DNA from 3 places in the Brevibacillus nitrificans genome. Region 3 is predicted to be linked to each of the others. Evidence: riboswitches for the same ligand, from Rfam matches in the RefSeq annotation. Region 3 holds a riboswitch; each other region holds the start of a gene.
The links. Region 3 has a riboswitch for cyclic di-AMP ahead of EDM59_RS13555 (APC family permease). Riboswitches for the same ligand answer to the same signal wherever they lie in the genome.

Region 1 (5,965 bases), on a different contig from region 3:
GCCATCGGTAAATATCACACGATCTGCCACATCTCGGGCAAAATCCATTTCATGCGTAATCAAAAGCATCGCCATTTCGCCTTCTCGGGCAATTCCTTTGATTACATTCAGCACTTCGCCTACCAGCTCGGGATCAAGCGCAGAGGTCACTTCATCAAACAGCATTACCTTGGGACGCATAACCAGAGCACGTGCGATCGCCACCCTTTGTTTTTGCCCTCCCGAAAGCTGGGCTGGATAAGCATCCACCTTGTCTGCCAGCCCTACTTTTTCCAGCATGGCCATCGCCCTTTGCGTGGCTTCCTGCTTGCTCAAGCCCAATACGTGAATGGGAGCTTCCGTGCAGTTGCGCAAAATGTTCATGTGGGGAAACAGGTTGAAGTGCTGAAAAACCATCCCGATGTTTCCCCTGATCGCGTGCAAATGCTTCTCATCCGCCCGTACAAGCTTCCCCTTTACTGTTTTGTGCCATAGCTGTTGGCCATCTACCTCAATCGTCCCTGAAGTCGGTTCCTCCAATGTCATCAGCAGCCGTGCGAGTGTTGTCTTCCCCGAACCGCTCGGACCAATCACAGCCACTTTTTCTCCCAGTGCAATGGACAGGTCGATCTGCTGCAGGATTTGATTGTCTCCGAACGACTTGCTTACGCCGCGGTAGACTACGACAGGAGATGCTCCTTGGTTTGTTTTCATATAGTCCTCCTTTCTTAAAGCTGTCCCCATCTCGTCTCCAGCCTGCGAATCAGCAAAGTGGAAACATAGCTGAGTACAAGGAACAGGATTCCTACCAGCGTAAAGGCCTCCAAATAACGAAACGAGGCGGAGCCAATCATTTTCGCTGTCAGAAGCATCTCTACCAAGGTGATAGCGGAGAGAATCGGGGTTTCCTTGAACATTACGAGCAAATAGTTGCCCAGAACGGGAACAATCGGACGAATGGCCTGCGGCAAAATGATTCGTGACCACGTCTTTCCTCTGGAAAAATTGAGTGCCTTCGCTGCCTCCCACTGCCCTTTGGGAACGGCATCAATGCCCGACCTGTACACTTCGGAGAGATAGGCGCTGTAGTGAATGCCCAGCCCGAGGACCCCTGCAGTGAATGGTCCAAAAGAGATCCCGATCGCAGGAAGTCCGTAAAAAAGAAAGTACAACTGAACCAATAGGGGAGTGCTGCGCACAAACTCGATGATTCCCGCCACTACTACAGAAAGCCATCTCTGCTTCGCTCTGCGTCCGAATGCCAGTATCAGTCCCCCTACAATAGCAAGTGCAAACCCGATCACGGTTGCAAGGATCGTCGTTTGAATCGCTTCTAAAATCTGGGGAAGGATTTCCCAAGTGAATGACCAGCTCCACATAGGCTACACCCTCCCTACCGAAGCACGCCGCTCCAGCCACCGCATTGCCAGAGTCAGCGGATAAGCCATCAGGAAATACATCACCAGCATAAGTCCGAATATTTCAAATGTTCTGGATGAATCAAAGGTGCGCAGCAGCATTCCTTGAAACGTCAGATCAGCCAGTGTGATCAAGGATAAAAGAGAGGTTCCTTTCAACAGCTCTATCAGCAGATTCCCGAAAGATGGAAGCATCATGACAAATGCTTGCGGCAAGATGATTCTTCTCATACGAAGCAAAGGTGACATGTTCAATGCGATGGCTGCCTCGGTCTGTCCTTTTGGTACCGCTACAATCGAGCTCCGCACTACTTCCGATCCGTATGCTCCGTAGTTAAGCCCCAGAGCGATGACTCCCGCAACGATCGGGGGCAGCTCGATTCCCAACAGCGGCAAGGCAAAAAAGAGCCAAAACATCTGTACCAGAAGAGAGGTTCCTCGAAATATTTCTACATAAACGCTAGTCAGGGAACGAACCCACAGCCATTTAGACAATCTGCCGAAGCCCGCAGCAAAGGAAACGAAGAAAGCAACCAGTACCGAGAGTGCTGTCACTTGCACGGTTGTCGCTGCCCCTTTGAGCAAAAAAGGAATCATCTGCATGGTCTCATTCATGTTCATCCCTTCCTTTCCGTGACGCAGCCCCCATCATTGCGTGGACAGCTCTTCAGCCGTTTTGTCCCCAGGCAGCTCCTGTTCGGTAAAGCCGAACGGCTCGAGGATCTTCAGCAGCTCTCCTGAATCGTTAAGCTTCTTCAGCTCTTCATTGTACGCTTTGACAAATTCCTCGTCCTCTTTGCGGAAAGCGGCTGCTCCGTATCCGCGGATGCTCTGCCCATCGATTACAGGTTGGACAAAATCCATTACCCGCTCCACATTGCTGTCTTTCGCACTTTCCAGAACAGCTTGCAGAGATGGGCCTGTCATCGTGATGGCATCTGCACGGCCAGCCTGCAAGGCAGCGATAGCCGATGGCTGATCAGGTACGAGCACCATTTGATCCTTTTTCACACCGGATTTCTCCAGGTATTCCATCTCAATCGCCCCGCTCATGACGGCGATTTTCGCTTTGGGATTAGCGGCAATGTCTTGATAGCTGCGCAACTCTAGCGGATTTCCTTTTTTCACTGCCAATGCTTCCCCTATGCTGTACTCCGGATTGGCAAACGCAACTTCTTTGGCGCGGGCCGGTGTGATGTACATGCCTGCTGTGATGATGTCAAATCGCTTTGCAACCAGACCCGGAATCAGGGAACCGAACTCCGTCAGCACGCCATTCATCTCGTTAATCCCCATCTTGGAGAGGACAGCCCGAGCGACCTCGACAGCTTCTCCTGTCAGCTTGCCATCAGGTGTCGCATAGGCGTACGGCTTTTCATTGGCAAAACCCACTGTCACAAACCCTTGTTTCTTCGCTTTTTCCAATGTGCTCTCCGTTGCTTGGGACGGCGAATTCCCCGCACTTGGCAAAGCTTCCTGTCCGGATCCGCAGCCAGCTGCCAGCAAGCTGCACGACAGCATCACTGTCCATCCCCATCTCATGAAGTTTCTCTTTTTCATCCTTCCTTCCCCTTTCCACTTTCCGTGTATAGAAAAAGCCAGCGCACTTCCTTCCATGATTCGGGAGGGCCATCCCCACATGGAAAAGCAAATGCGCCGGCTGTTTTCTCGCTGGAAGGCATGTCAAAGAAGCTGTGTACAAGGGAATTCCCCAACAGGAAATACGCGCTCCCTGTGTACAAAACATGCGCTTTCAAGCAAATGGTGTAAAGTTAATCTGCTTTAGCCGACGAGGTTAGCTGACGGGTAGGATGGCAGAGCTGCATCCCTTCTGTGCATCACAGAATTAACCCCTAAGGTGGTTCCCCCGCTTCCGTACGTGACGGAACTAGGCCCATATTTGATTGGGAGGTGTTCGTCTATCTCCTCTCATGATCCGTTATGGTTAACACGCGTTTCATGTTATCATAGCCTCTCTCGATGACTCACCCTTGAAAATTCCCTATATTCTGGCTTAAGGTCCCCTAAGGGAGAGTTAACCGTCTTTACCAGGCATATCCAGAAAATCCCTCCCATATCCTACCTTGTCCACTCTGATTAAAAAGATTTACCCCTCTCCGGAGACAAAACAAAAAGACCATCCGGAAGTGCTGCACCAGATGATCTCTTCTTCGTCAATGATCGGTCACTCTCTCTCGGGCAGCATTTCCTTCAGCATCCAGCCTCACTTGAAACGATAGTCTATTTAGTTTATCGATCATCTTTTTCCGATTCGCCGCATCCATCGGAGCTGGCTGACCGTTGGCGATTTTGATCGGGATGACTTTGGAGGTTGTATCCTTTTCTCCAAAAGTCAGCTCCACCATCATCGCCTCTCTCCCTTTCGGATTGTACGAGGTGGTAAAGACGAAGTTGCCCACGCTGTAGTAGATCGGGACGTTTTTGTAATACTCCACCCCCATCACCGAATGACTGTGTGACCCGAGCACTGCGTCTACTCCGCTGTCAATCAGCTTGCGCGCCATCTCTCGCGCATACGGCTCCGGGTAGTCCTTGTATTCCAGATTCCAGTGCATGACCGCGATCGTGATGTCGGACTGTGCTACCGCTTTCTTGACATAGGAAAGCATCGGCTCATACGAGTAGGCGTGGGCCAGTCCAGGCTTGTTTTTCCCAGCAAACCATTGCCGATTGGGCAAGACGTGGCTCAATCCGATGACGGCGACCCGCTTTCCTTTGATCGTACGGATGTAAGGCGCAAAAGCCTCCGCTTCGTTCTTTCCTCCCCCGACGTACCCAAGCTGGTATTTTTTCAAATGCTCCATCGTATCAAACAAAGCATCCATGCCGTAATCCAGCGAGTGGTTATTGGCCAGATTGACCACATCGAACCCTGCGTTGACCAAGCCCTGGAGCGTTTGCGGTTTGGAGCGATACGTGTACTCTTTTTGCTGTGCCTGACCTCGTGTACTGACAGATGTCTCCAGATTGCCAATCGTTAGATCCGCCTGCTTGAGGAAGGCTGCCGTTTTCAAAAAGGGGTAGTCGACGCCGTTTCGTCCGATTTGCACCCCCACACTTTTATCCAGCATGATGTCTCCTGCAAATGCGACACGAATGACCTCATCCTCTTTGGGTGTGGCGACGTTGACAGAAGTGTCATTTGCCAAAACTCGTCCAGCCCCTATCGTACTTCCTGCGACCAAGAGCATCGCAATCGCACCTGCAAACAGAATCTTCCACCGTCCGATTTCCATGCACCTCTCTCTACACGCTTCTACGCCCATTCTAGATGGAGCGAGCTGTGAAGCCTGTTGAAGCTTGTCCGGTGCGATGGAACATTTCTCGCGCAAATCCGACGAATTCGAGCAAAAAGGGAAGGGGTCTGACATTTCGTGGATTTCTTTATTTCAAATGTCGATTCTTGTTACCAGCAAGTATAATGTGGGTAGAGGTAATAGATGACCGGATGTTCAATAAAGGAGGAGCTATGAGTCCCTTGCGTTCCATTATGCTCAGAACCAAGACAACTACGCCTGCGATTCGCCCTAACAACGTTGCGCGAAACCAGCTGCTTCGACAGCTAGAAGAAGGCTTGACGCGCAAGCTGACTACTTTATGCGCTCCTGCCGGCTACGGAAAAACAACGCTGCTCAGCCAATGGGCAGCCCAGCACCCCTCACGCTGTGCCTGGCTTTCCCTCGACGAGATGGATAACGATCTGATTCGCTTCTGGAAGTACGTCGTCGCCACCCTCTCTCAATCTGGTTTTCCGGAGTTATCCGAAAGACTGGAGCCACTGATCGGCGCGATTTCCCATACTTCTATTTTCACATTCATCGATTCCCTGCTGTATGAGCTTGAATCCACCGAACAATCTGTGTCCTTGCTCCTGGACGATTATCACCTGATCACCGAGGAGCATATCCATGCCAGCTTGTCGTATTTCCTGGACTATCTGCCTTTTTCTATCCATGTGTACATAGCCACCCGTACATCCTTGCCTTTTGCAACAAGCAAATGGACGATCCGCGGGCAAGCGAGCCACATCACACTCGAGCAGCTGCGGTTTACCCATACGGAGACAGCGCGCTTTTATCAGGATGCTCACGGCTTGGCGCTCAGTCCCAAGCAAATCGACCAGCTCGCCATGAGCACCGAGGGATGGGTCGCAGGCCTACAGCTGGCTGCGATATCCCTGCGCAATCCGTTTCATCAGGAGCGCTTTTTCAACGGATTTTCCGGCTCTCATCGCGACATTTCCGAGTATTTGTTGCATGAGGTCTGGCTGAGACTCTCTCCCGATGTTCAAAGCTTTCTGCTTTCGACCTGTGTCTTGCCGCGCTTGGATGCTTCCATCTGCAATCGGTTGACCGGACAAAACAACGGGCAAAAGATGCTTGCCTCTCTGCTCTCGCAAAACATCTTTCTCATCCCGCTCGATGAGTACCAAACCTGGTATCGCTACCATCATCTGTTCGGCGAATTCCTGCTGGCACAGCTCCAGGAGATGCATCCGCAAAAAGCCATTGAGCTTCACCGGATCGCCAGTGAATGCTTTGCCGAGC
Region 2 (5,965 bases), on a different contig from region 3:
AGGATTTCCTTGCCCTCTTCAGCGCCAGGTGTATATCCGGTTGGGTTGTTGGGGAAATTCAGGACGACGATGGCTTTCCCTTTTTCTTTTTGTGCAAGGATCGCATCGCGAAGCCCAGCAGCGTTGAATTTCATGTTGTCGTTGTATAGTGGATAATGGACGATCTCGGCACCACGGCGGATGGAGAAGGTCAGCTCGTAATTTTCCCAGTTTTTATCTGGAATGATCACGCTGTCGCCTACATCTGCAAACAAGTCAGCAACGATGCTAAGTCCATGAGTCAGAGCGTTGGTTACGATAGGGTTGCTGAAGGATTGGTTCGCCAGAGAAGGCTGTTCCTCGATCATTTTTTTGCGCCAGGCGGCACGCAGCTCAGGCTTCCCAGCTGGTGGGGCGTATTCGTAAATGTCTTTCGGCTGGTAAGCGGACAGTGTATCTTGGATCACTTTCAAATGCATGGGTTGTCCGTTCTCCAATGCGATCCCGATGGTTGCATTGTATTTCTTCGCTTTCGCTTTTGCCTCGGCAGATTGGCTGAGGATTCCCTCTTTTGGGAAATAGATCAGCTTGGCTAAATGGGACAACATTTCGTAAACATGTGGATTATCACGCTGAATGGTTGCATTCAGCTGTGCTGCTAATGCGTGCATGGTAGCCTCCCTCTTCAAGTAAAACATCTGTATCGTTTACCAATAAAGATAGCGCATATGCATCCATTTGTCATCTAGAAGGGGGACGATTTTTCTGATATTTGTACGGATTTCCTTTGACAGATGAAAAAGGCTTTGCTACGTTGAAATCGTAACAGAATGGCACGGGAGGGATTTTATATGGCTGAGCGGCTCATTGTTCGCTTGGGTGACCCCATTTTGCGGGAACGGTCGAAAGCAGTTTCGTCCGTCAATGCAAATACGGAAAAGATACTGAATGACATGGCGCAAACCATATATGCTGACAAAGGAAGGGCAGGTCTGTCTGCCATCCAAATCGGGATCGCCAAGAAACTGATTGTGATGGACTGCGGCGACGGACTGATCGAACTGATCAATCCGGTCATGCTTGAAATGGACGGGGAGGAAGAGGGGCCGGAAGCTTGTCTGTCGATTCCAGGAGTCGTTGGCATCGTCAAGCGGGCCACATACGTCAAAGTCCAGACCCTGAACCGCAAAGGCGAAACCGTTACGCTCGAGGCAGAAGGATTTACGGCACGCTGCTTTCAGCATGAGATGGATCACCTGGAAGGCATTTTGTTCATTGATTATGTAAATGAGCTGTACTCTGCAAAAACGGGGAAAAAATTAAAACCGCAAGACGCCAATCCGATTCTCATGCAGCAAAGACGTGTGGTTCGATAAGCGAATTGCAGGCAGGATGGGGAACGCATGAAACAGTGGAATGTAGTGATTACAGGCTTTGGTACTGTGGGCAAACAGGCGGCAAGGCTGCTTGCACAAAGGCAAGGGTATTATCGGGAGAAGTACGATGCCGATGTGCGTTTGGTTGGTGCCGCCCGCTCAACCAGCGCTCTTTATGATGCGAATGGTTTGGGAGAGGAAGCGTTGCTCGAGTGGGGAGCTTCTGGGAAAAGAGTGGACACCACCTTCTCAGGATATGAATTCCTCGCGTCTAGTCACGCGGATATCCTCATCGAAACCGGCCCGTCCGATCTAAAAACAGGCGGACCCGGGCTCATCTACATAAAGCAGGCGCTCGAGCAAGGGATGCATGCGATCGCCGTATCCAAAGGGGCGTTGGTTGTAGACTTTGCGGGTTTGTCGGCATTAGCGAAACAAAAAGGCGTCCACCTCAAGATCAGTGGCGCTACAGCAGCGGCACTTCCGACAATCGATTTGCTGCAGTACAATTTCGCTGGCTGCCAAATACTTGGGATCGAAGGCGTCTTCACAGGCACAACCAATTTTGTTCTGACGAAAATGATGGAAGAAGGCATTACGAGCGAAGAAGCCATTTTACGCGCACAGCAGATGGGAATTGCCGAGCCGGACCCATCCTTTGATATCGATGGCTGGGATACAGCTTGCAAGGTAACGATTCTTGCCAACGCTGCATTTGATGCGCAGGTAAAGCTGAGTGACGTTTCGCGGGCAAGTGTTCGTGAGGTAACGGACGAGCAGATTGCCGCATGGAAAGCAGCGGGCTTGACGCCGAAATTGATCGGTTCCATTCAGAAAACACCGCAAGGCATAAAGGCTGCGGTAGAACTTCAGGCAGTGGACGCTGCACATCCATTTGCAACGGTTAAAGGTACCACGAAAGCGGTTCGCGTGGAGACGGATGTGATGGGGGAGCTTCTCGTTATCGGAGGTAAGTCCGATCCGGTTGCCGCCGCTGCCGCCGCTTTAAAGGATCTGGAGCATATCATAAGGGGCCAGCGCGCATACTAAGCGGGTATTCCACTACAACGGTCTGATGAGGAAGGGGATAGCAGCTTGACTCAACAAAACGATGTGAGCGCTGAAATGCAACAAGTATCTGCCTATCCGACCAAGCAAAAAATGCACCAAAAAGACGTAGCGCTGCTGGAAGGGCAAGACTCCAGCTATATGCCGAAACAGACGCAAAGCACAGAAGACCAACAACAAACATAACGAAAGAAAGCCGAGCACCCTGTGAAGAGTGACTCGGCTTTCGCTTTTTTCATTATCCGATAAATTCTTGTACCCAGTAACCGTTGATGTAGCCAACGCCGATTTTCGTGAACGATGGGTTCATGATGTTTTGACGGTGGCCTTCACTGTTCATCCATTGGTTCATGACTTCTTCAGCTGTGCGTTGACCCATAGCGATATTCTCACCAGCAGTCATAAAAGAAACACCAAACTGCTTCATCATGTCAAATGGAGAACCGTACGTTGGGCTCGTATGGTCGAAATAGTTGTTGTTGGACATATCAGCCGCTTTTGCCTGTGCGACGTTGTTCAGGGAAGCATCCATTTCTACAGGCTTCAGACCCGCTTTTGCGCGCTCCTGGTTAACCAGATCCGCGACCTGCTTCACCACTTCAGAAGCTTGTACTTGCTGCTCCGCTTTTTTTGCTGGCTGCTCCGCTGCTACAGGAGTCTGTTGCACCGGTGCTTGCTGAACAGGTTGTTGTGGAACGGGCTGCTTCGCAGGTGCTTGTACAGGTTGTTGTGTTTGTACAGGCTGTTGATAACCAAACTGCGGCGCGAACTTCATTTGCGGCATATATGAAAACCACTGAGCCTGTTGTGGCATTTGAATAGGGGCTGCCGTTTTCAGTGGGCAATTCGTTGCTTCAGCGGCAGAAGCTGTGTTAGAAAAGCCGGAGAGGGCAAATCCCAATCCCAAAGTTGCGATTGCAATAGTTCCGAGGCGTTTCATATTCACATCGTCTCCTTTTTTTGGCCTACGAGGTTAGTTGACGGATTCGGGTTGAGGAAACAACCCTACGCACTTTGGCGATTCACCCCATGCAGATCTCTCATCTGCAAAAAAAGATCCCCCGCACTTCCATTCGAGAGGAAGTTTCGGCTGTTTGATTTGGCATGACCCAGAATAACAGACCTTTGCGAGAGAAAGATAGGAGTAATATTTGGTAGTGTCTATTGGAAATGGCTATAAACACCCGTGATAGCTATAGGAAGAGGCGATGAAAGAAAAACACCCTCTCAGCGAAAAAGAGGGTGTCTCCACTTGTTTATTCTGATTGCATTCCATCTGCATGCCAAGCCGTTAAGCCGCCTTCCAGAGCCGATGCACGATATCCTTTCTCCCTTAAAAGAGCAGCCGCTTTTTGTGCTTTGTTTCCTGATGTACATAAGGTGATGATCGTAGCGTCTGCGCAGGCTTGCGCTGTTTCTTCAGGCAAAGCTTGATCCTGTTCCTTCATATGTATGTAAGGCACGTTCTTGGTAGCGATCCCCGGCACGTGGAGGCTGCCTGATTGATACTTTTCGACATCTCGAACATCCAGAATAATTAGCTTCGCGTTTTCATGCTGCAGCTGTTCGAATTCACGTTTGTTTATGGTAGGTTTATTCAATCGTATCACTCCTTACACCAATTGTATCAGATACATAAGAATATGGCATGGCACAGTGAGCTGTTGCTTTTACTGGACAGGCATGGTAGAATAAGTTTGCTACTTGAAAATCCGATCGTAATATCCACGTGCGCAGATAGAGGATCCCTTACGTTTTTTTGAATGCCCGATTCACACTGGCGCGGTCATCGGAGCCGCAAGGATGAAAGAGAGGAAGGGCTTTCGTTGTTTTAGGTTTTCAAAAGATGTACCTTACTAGATTTTGAGTTCCGTACTACAAATACAAGCATATTATGCAAGAAGTAAGTAGGAATTCACATATCATGAAGGCATATCCATTCAATAGAAAGACTATTGATATTTCTTCATGATATGTGAGCTTTATTTGCTTCGGTAAATATGACTAGCATATTCAAAATTGACTTTTTTGGAGGTTTTTTTAAATGCAAACGAACGGAACAGTAAAATGGTTTAATGCAGAAAAAGGTTTCGGATTCATTCAAGTAGAAGGCGGAGACGATGTATTCGTTCACTTCAGCGCGATCCAAGGCGAAGGTTTCAAAACTTTGGATGAAGGTCAACGCGTTCAATTCAACATCGTTCAAGGCAACCGTGGTCCACAAGCTGAGAACGTAGTTAAACTGTAAGTCTCCTTCTAAAAAAACTGTCCGTTCGCGGGCAGTTTTTTCTTTTTCCCCCACTACCATTTCTTTCTAATTCCGCGTATAATCGAACCCTATGAAGAAAAGGGGGGAAGGCACGTGGAGTTATGGCTGGATCACTTGATTCGTACCGCTTCTTCGCTTCAAAATACCATTCATATCGAGCCGATCCTCAAAGGCTTTTCTACAGATCGAAAATTCCATGTGATTTTGTCTGACGGCGAACAGCGAGTGCTGCGAGTGGCGGATCGTGAGCAATGGGAGCAAAAGAAAGCCGAGTTTCAAGTATTGCAAACTCTGCAAGCGAGAAAAGGTGTCAAAGCCTCACGACCAATTGAACTTGGTTTCGTAGAGGAGTTCGCTATCTGTTTTATGGTGTTGTCTTATGTGGCAGGTGAGGATGCAAAAGATGCTCTTGGAAATTTGACCGCAGAGGAGCAGTATCTGATCGGGAAAGAAGCAGGCAGGCAGCTGGCTCTCATGCATACGATAGCTGCTCCATCCGAGATCACAGACTGGTACCAGCGCTGCTACGAACAAAAGCACTCTCGTTATGTGGAGGCGTATCTTGCGTGTGGTCATTCCATCGCGAATGCAGATCGCATCCTGGGTTTTATTGATACACATGCTGCAGCGCTTAGGGGTACACCAAGTGTTTTTCTGCATGATGACTTTCATGTGGGAAATCTGATTGTGGCGGGTAGACATTACGCAGGAGCCATTGATTTCAATCGCTTCGACTGGGGCGATCCCGTTCACGACTTCACCAAGCTTGCGTTTTTTTCGCAGGAAATCAGCACTCCCTTTAGTATCGGCCAAATCGATGGATATCATGAGCGAAAAGGGAGCATTTCGGAAATATTTTGGAAGCGCTACTGTCTCTACACAGCGATGGCGATGTTCTCTTCTTTCGTCTGGACGATTCGGGTCATTCCTCAGCAAACCCGGGAGATGCAGGAGAGAATCGAGCGCATCTCGCTTCAGCATGACTTCTTTGAGCAGCTGGTTCCTGACTGGTACAAACGTATGTAAAGGAAAAAAGGAATTATGGACGGACCATAATTCCTTTTCATTTGCCGTTTCTTAGAAACAAGATTCGACTGTAACCGTCTGGAATTGGCTATCCAGTACGGAGAGACCAACCACTTGACCGCCGCCAACTGCAGTACGTCCATAGGTGGTGAGAAGAACATTGTCTCCTTCGCCATCGTTGTTGCAGCCGACAGACAGACGCACTTCATAGTGGAAGGAAGCAGGTACTGTCGCATTGAAAGCCATG
Region 3 (5,965 bases):
CAGCGCATTGCCAAACGGAAGGAGCAATCACAATCATGATCGGCGGTATCTTGGGCTTCTTCGTCACTATCGTTCTTTATCTGATTGCCAAAAGGCTCTATCGCTACAAACCGATTCTGTTGTTTTCACCTTTGCTGTTCACGCCTGTTGCACTGGTCTTTCTGATCCTCGGCACTCATACGGCATACGAAGCCTATAACGCAGGTGGAAAATGGCTGGCGTACATGCTGCAGCCTGCTACCATCGCATTCGCAGTACCGCTCTACAAGCATTTTCCGTTGTTGAAAAAACACGCTTCACAAATCGTAGTGAGCGTCACAGCAGGCTCTGCAGTCGCTGTCGTCTCTTCTGCCTTGCTGGCCTTGCTGATGCATGTAGACAAACAGGTCATGTTCAGTCTGATCCCGCGGTCCATCACTACACCGATCGCCATGAATGTTTCCGAAATGATCGGCGGAGTGCCTTCCATCACAGCTGTCCTCGTCCTGATTACAGGGCTGCTCGGCTCGGTGATCGGTCCGTACATCATTTCCTATCTGCGCATTCAGGATGACATCGCCCGCGGAGTTCTTCTGGGTACGAGCGCACATGGGGCAGGGACGTCCAAAGCCTTTGAAATCGGCTCATTGACGGGAACGGTTTCCAGTATTTCCATGATCCTGGCTGCATTGGTTACACAGCTCGTCACGACGATCGTTGTATAAACGAAAAAGGCAATCCCTTTCGCAGGGACTGCCTCTTTTCAATTTCTGCCTATTTTTTCAAACGATACGGTACGGTCGCGATCTTCACATCCTGCCGGGCAAACAAATACGCCCGCAAGAAAAAGCTGGTCTGGTTATGCAGCAGATTATGCCACCAACGCTTTGTGATGAACTGCGGGATCATGACCGTCACATGATCCGTATCGGCTTTCTTCCACTCCACGGTATCGATGAACTTGAACAGCGGCTTGATGATACTTCGATAATGAGAGCGCAGAACGATCAGGCGTACTCCTGGATTCCACAGCTCCCATTTTTCCTCCATCTTTTTGATGTCCTCGTCGCTGAAGCCCACGTAGACGGCCACGATGTCATCAGACAGGGACTGCGCGTAGCTGATGGTATTTTTCACGACCTGCGAAATACCCGCCACCGGAATCACGATGACGCTGCCTTTTGCCTGAGGCTTGTCGGTCGTGATGTCCAGTCTCAGCTCGCTTGCCAAGTCCTGATAGTGACCGTTGATTTTGCGGAAGATAAAAATCACGATCGGTAGAAAAATGAAGATCGTCCAGACTTGGGAAAATTTCGTGATCAGGAAGATCAGGCAGATCGTCAGCGTAGTCAGCATCCCAATCGTATTGATGAGAAAAGGAACCAACCATCCGGCAGGCTTTTTCGTCACCCACCGCTTCATCATGCCGGCTTGCGACAACGTAAATGGGATGAAGACCCCGAGCGCATACAGCGGAATCAGATTCTCCGTTTCTCCGCCAAACGATATCACTAAAATCGCGGACAGAATGCCGAGAAAAATGATCCCGTTGGAGAAGCCGAGCCGATCCCCTCGGACCATGAACATGTTTGGCATAAACCGGTCTTTGGCCAGCATAAAGGCGAGCAGGGGAAAGGCTGCAAAAGCAGTATTCGCTGCCAGGAACAGGATAAGAGCCGTAACAGCCTGGATAAAATAATACAGGATCCCTCTGCCAAAGACAGCGGATGCGATTTGCGAAACGACCGTTTCCTTCGGGCTGGGAGCGATGCCAAAGACGTAAGCCAGCAAGCTGATGCCCATAAACATCACACCGAGAATCAGCCCCATCATGATCAAGGTCAGGGCTGCATTTTTCGGAGCCGGACTTCGGAAGTTGGGAATCGCATTGGATACCGCTTCTACGCCGGTCAAAGCTGAACAGCCTGAGCTGAATGCCCGCAGCAGCAGAAAGAGCGTAATTCCCGGGACCGCAGCGCCGTAGACAGGTGCATGTACTTGGACGTTGCCCGTCATCCATTGATAAGCACCGCCCAAAATCAAGAGAAAAATCGCGACGACAAACAAATAGACCGGATACATCAGAATCGTCGCTGACTCGGTGATCCCCCTCAGGTTCAGGATCGTTACGGAGATGATCATGAGCAACGCAATCAGAACACGATGATCATGCAATACCGGAAACGCTGAAGTAATCGCGTCTGTCGAAGCCGAGGTACTCACGGCTACGGTCAAAATGTAATCGACGAGCAGCGAGCCGCCAGCCACCAGTCCGGTCGACGTGCCAAAGTTGTCTTTGGCAACGATATACGCTCCGCCGCCTGTTGTATAAGCAAAGATCGTCTGGCGGTAAGATAAAATTAGAATGGTTAAAAGTCCTACGACCGCAATGGAGATCGGAATGGAATACCATAGCGCAGCAGCTCCGAGCGTAACTAACACAAGCAGAATTTGCTCGGTACCATAGGCTACAGAAGATAACGCATCAGATGACAAAACGGCTAATGCCTTGACCTTCGAGAGCTTTTCTTCACCCAGTGCGTTTGACTTCATCGGTCTCCCGATTAAAAGTCGTTTCAACCCCATTATCATGTTGATCTCCTCACATACTTTTTCAGATAGTTTCTCCTCTTGATGTAGACAGCTTCCCCTCAGATATTTCCTAAATCCCCTCCTTTTTCCCGAAAAAAAGAACAAAAAAGAAGCCAAACGAGAAGGAAACTCACTTGGCTTTCAGGGCATAGCAAAGTTAGGCTATGTCATTTATACACAAAGTAAATGTTGCCTCTCTTGGTACGCTTACGGAGTTAGCTGACGGATTCGGGTGTAAGAGTCACCCTACTCGAAATCTTCGAGATTCACCCCATGTGGCACGACAAGTCCCGCCACGTTTGGTTCCCCCGCTCCCATTCAAAAATGGGACTCAGCGAATCGGTTATTTCCATTTGTCTTTATCACGAAACAAATAATACTCCCGTACGAAGCGCTTGTAAAGATCTAATTCTCTTCATTTTTGATCGTGAAAAAGATGCCCCCATAAGCAGTTTGATCTGCTTCAAGGACATCCCCCAAGGTCCTTTTGTCCCTTAGTGTGAGAGAACATTCAAGGACGTTTGTACGTGTTCCGCGCAACGCTTCGCTTCTTGCGCGAGGATCTCGTCTGTAGCTTGATTGGCATCATACACGACAAAGGCAGGCAGGAACGTTCCGTTGCATTTCGTCAAGGTTCGTTCAATAGGACGAAGCAGCTCGCTGATCGTGTAAAAGTTATCTCCACCAGAACGATACGACTTTTCCGTCCCCCCTGCTGTCGTGGCGACCAGAAATTCTTTCCCTTTCAGATGAACGCCCTCTGGCCCAAATGCCCAGCCGTACACAAGCACTTCATCGAACCACTTCTTTAAAAGCGGTGGGCAGCTGTACCAGTAAAATGGGAACTGAAAGACAATCCTCTCAAATTCGAGCAGCAGCTCTTGCTCCCGCTGAACATCAATCTGGTAATCGGGATACTCCTGATACAGATCGCGGACCAACACTTGTCCATTCTTCTTCCATTCACTCAACAGCGCCCGATTGGCGCGAGATTCAGCGAGCCGTGGATGCGCAGCTATCACCATGATTTTCACAAAGAACACCCTTTCTTTCGTTGCTTCGTCTCGGGATTACATCCCCCATTATTCGAAAGAGAGGGAGGATTGAAAAGTACGCTTTTTCTTCAGACTACGTCCTGAAAACCGTACCATGGATGACAGCTCGGTTGTGGGCAGACAGTATGAAAAACCGTACTAGGTACGAAATAACAGCGTACTGTCAGAAAGCAGGATACTCTGGTAAAGTAACGAAGAGCACATGGAGCATGAGGAAGGGAGGGAAAAACGTGCAAGAAGAACTTCGCGATCCTACACGGACACAAGGAATTCTCGCCACGCTTCAGGTCATCGGCGGCAAGTGGAAGCCGCTCATCTTATTCATCCTCCTGCACGATGGCACCAAGCGATTTGGAGAGCTGCGGCGCATGCTTCCAAATATCACGCAGGGCATGCTGACCAATCAGCTGCGTGAGCTCGAGCAGGACGGTCTCATCGTACGCCGCCCCTATCAAGAGATCCCGCCCAAAGTGGAGTATTACTTGTCTGAGCACGGAAAAACGCTGAGCTCCGTCTTGGGCGATATGTGCGGGTGGGGGTTTCGGCACTTGGCCTACATGGAGCAAAATGATCAGCATTCGGGATGAGGCTTTGATGGGGCGAGAAGAGAAACAAAAAAGAGTCCTCAAAAGAAAGCGACCCTTCTTTCGAGAACTCTTCTTCTATATATATGGGACAGCCTACGACAGTTTCCCCATCAAACGCTCCATCCGCTCCAGCGCTTTTTTCAGCTGCTCCATGGATGTCGCATACGAGCAGCGGATATGACCATTACCGCTTTCGCCGAATACATCGCCCGGAACGACAGCTACTTTCTCTTCCATTAACAGCTTCTCGGCAAACTCGGCCGAGCTCAGCCCTGTAGATGTGATCGAAGGAAAAGCGTAGAATGCACCATCCGGCTCGTGGCAGCTCAGCCCGATTTCCCGGAAGCCATCCACGACGTAATTGCGGCGTTGGCGATAGCTCTCGATCATCCGTTCCATGTCCGAGCGTCCGTGACGCAGCGCCTCCAGTGCTGCCATCTGCGCCATCGTCGGTGCACACAGCATCGTATATTGATGAATTTTCAGCATCCCTGCCAGCAGATCAGGGGTGGCGCAGACGTAGCCGAGGCGCCAGCCTGTCATGGCAAACGCTTTGGAGAAGCCCGAGATCAGAATCGTGCGGTCCTTCATTCCCGGAAGCGCCGCGATGCTGTCGTGCATGCGTCCGTACGTCAGCTCGGCGTAAATCTCATCGGAAATCACCAGCAGATCGTGCTTCTCGATGATAGGCAGCAGGGTTTTCCACTCTTCAGCAGTCATCGTGCCGCCTGTCGGATTGTTCGGATAGCAGAAAATAATCGCTTTGGTCCGTGGCGTGATGTGCGTCTCCAGCTCTTGTGGTGTCAGCTTGAACTGGTTTTCCATCGTCGTCTTCAGGAACACTGGCACCCCGCCAGCCAGGCGAATGACCGGCTCGTAGGATACGTAGCACGGCTCGACGACCAGCACTTCATCTCCCGGATCCAGGATGGCGCGCAGCGCGATATCAATCGCTTCACTGGCTCCTACTGTCACCAAAATCTCCTTCTCCGGATGATAGCTGACGGAAAAACGCTCCTCCAGATACTTCTGGATCTCTACCCGCAGCTCGAGCATACCCGCGTTGGATGTGTAGGCGGTATGGCCGCGCTCCAGTGACGAGATCGATGCTTCGCGCATGCGCCAAGGAGTGACAAAATCAGGCTCCCCGACCCCGAGTGAAATGACTCCCTCCATCGAGGCTGCCAGATCGAAAAAACGGCGAATTCCCGATGGCTTCAGGGAAGCGACTGTAGACGACAAACGGCTTTTTACGGATAGCTGCGTACTCATGGAGTTACCACCATTCTGCGATCTTCATCGCGATCTTCCAATTCAATCCCATCATGCTTGTAGCGTTTCAAGATAAAGTGAGTGGCCGTCGAGACTACGGAGTCGAGCGTCGCCAGCTTCTGCGAAACGAACGTCGCGACTTCCCGCATCGTCTTTCCTTCGAGCACCACGGACAAGTCGTAGCTCGCGCCTGACATCAGGTATACGGCTTTTACTTCTGGGAAGCGGCAGATACGCTCCGCTACCTCATCAAACCCGACGTCGCGCTTGGGCGTTACCTTCACATCGATCATCGCATTGACGTACGGATGATCCTCCACCCGCTCCCAGTTGATCAGTGCGGGGTATTTGACGATGACTTTTTCCTCTTCCAAAGCGGCGATCGCCTTTTCGATCACCTCTGTTGGCTCCGCCAGCATTTTACCGATTTGCTCAGCTGACATGCGGCTGTCCTCTTCCAGCAAATGCAGAAGTTCGCGT

Region 1: linked by a shared signal. The riboswitch ahead of ehuB (ectoine/hydroxyectoine ABC transporter substrate-binding protein EhuB) and the one ahead of EDM59_RS13555 (APC family permease) in region 3 are both predicted to bind cyclic di-AMP.
Region 2: linked by a shared signal. The riboswitch ahead of EDM59_RS04560 (CAP domain-containing protein) and the one ahead of EDM59_RS13555 (APC family permease) in region 3 are both predicted to bind cyclic di-AMP.

What each region holds. Positions count from the first base shown of each region.
Region 1 covers NZ_RHHU01000021.1:28,009-33,973, reverse strand. The annotation lists gene ehuA (ectoine/hydroxyectoine ABC transporter ATP-binding protein EhuA) at 1-693, opposite strand, end outside; gene ehuD (ectoine/hydroxyectoine ABC transporter permease subunit EhuD) at 708-1,358, opposite strand; gene ehuC (ectoine/hydroxyectoine ABC transporter permease subunit EhuC) at 1,362-2,018, opposite strand; gene ehuB (ectoine/hydroxyectoine ABC transporter substrate-binding protein EhuB) at 2,046-2,957, opposite strand; cyclic di-AMP (ydaO/yuaA leader) riboswitch at 3,168-3,302, opposite strand; gene EDM59_RS27855 (CapA family protein) at 3,572-4,654, opposite strand; gene EDM59_RS27850 (winged helix-turn-helix domain-containing protein) at 4,888-5,965, shown strand, end outside.
Region 2 covers NZ_RHHU01000003.1:539,653-545,617, forward strand. The annotation lists gene EDM59_RS04545 (aminotransferase class I/II-fold pyridoxal phosphate-dependent enzyme) at 1-650, opposite strand, end outside; gene def (peptide deformylase) at 831-1,355, shown strand; gene EDM59_RS04555 (homoserine dehydrogenase) at 1,383-2,405, shown strand; gene EDM59_RS30960 (hypothetical protein) at 2,451-2,609, shown strand; gene EDM59_RS04560 (CAP domain-containing protein) at 2,662-3,363, opposite strand; cyclic di-AMP (ydaO/yuaA leader) riboswitch at 3,371-3,525, opposite strand; gene EDM59_RS04565 (rhodanese-like domain-containing protein) at 3,680-4,024, opposite strand; gene EDM59_RS04570 (cold-shock protein) at 4,468-4,671, shown strand; gene EDM59_RS04575 (aminoglycoside phosphotransferase family protein) at 4,786-5,718, shown strand; gene EDM59_RS04580 (hypothetical protein) at 5,770-5,965, opposite strand, start outside.
Region 3 covers NZ_RHHU01000009.1:36,818-42,782, reverse strand. The annotation lists gene EDM59_RS13565 (CidA/LrgA family protein) at 1-39, shown strand, start outside; gene EDM59_RS13560 (LrgB family protein) at 36-704, shown strand; gene EDM59_RS13555 (APC family permease) at 754-2,571, opposite strand; cyclic di-AMP (ydaO/yuaA leader) riboswitch at 2,760-2,918, opposite strand; gene EDM59_RS13550 (NAD(P)H-dependent oxidoreductase) at 3,066-3,605, opposite strand; gene EDM59_RS13545 (winged helix-turn-helix transcriptional regulator) at 3,857-4,213, shown strand; gene EDM59_RS13540 (aminotransferase) at 4,307-5,485, opposite strand; gene EDM59_RS13535 (Lrp/AsnC family transcriptional regulator) at 5,482-5,965, opposite strand, start outside.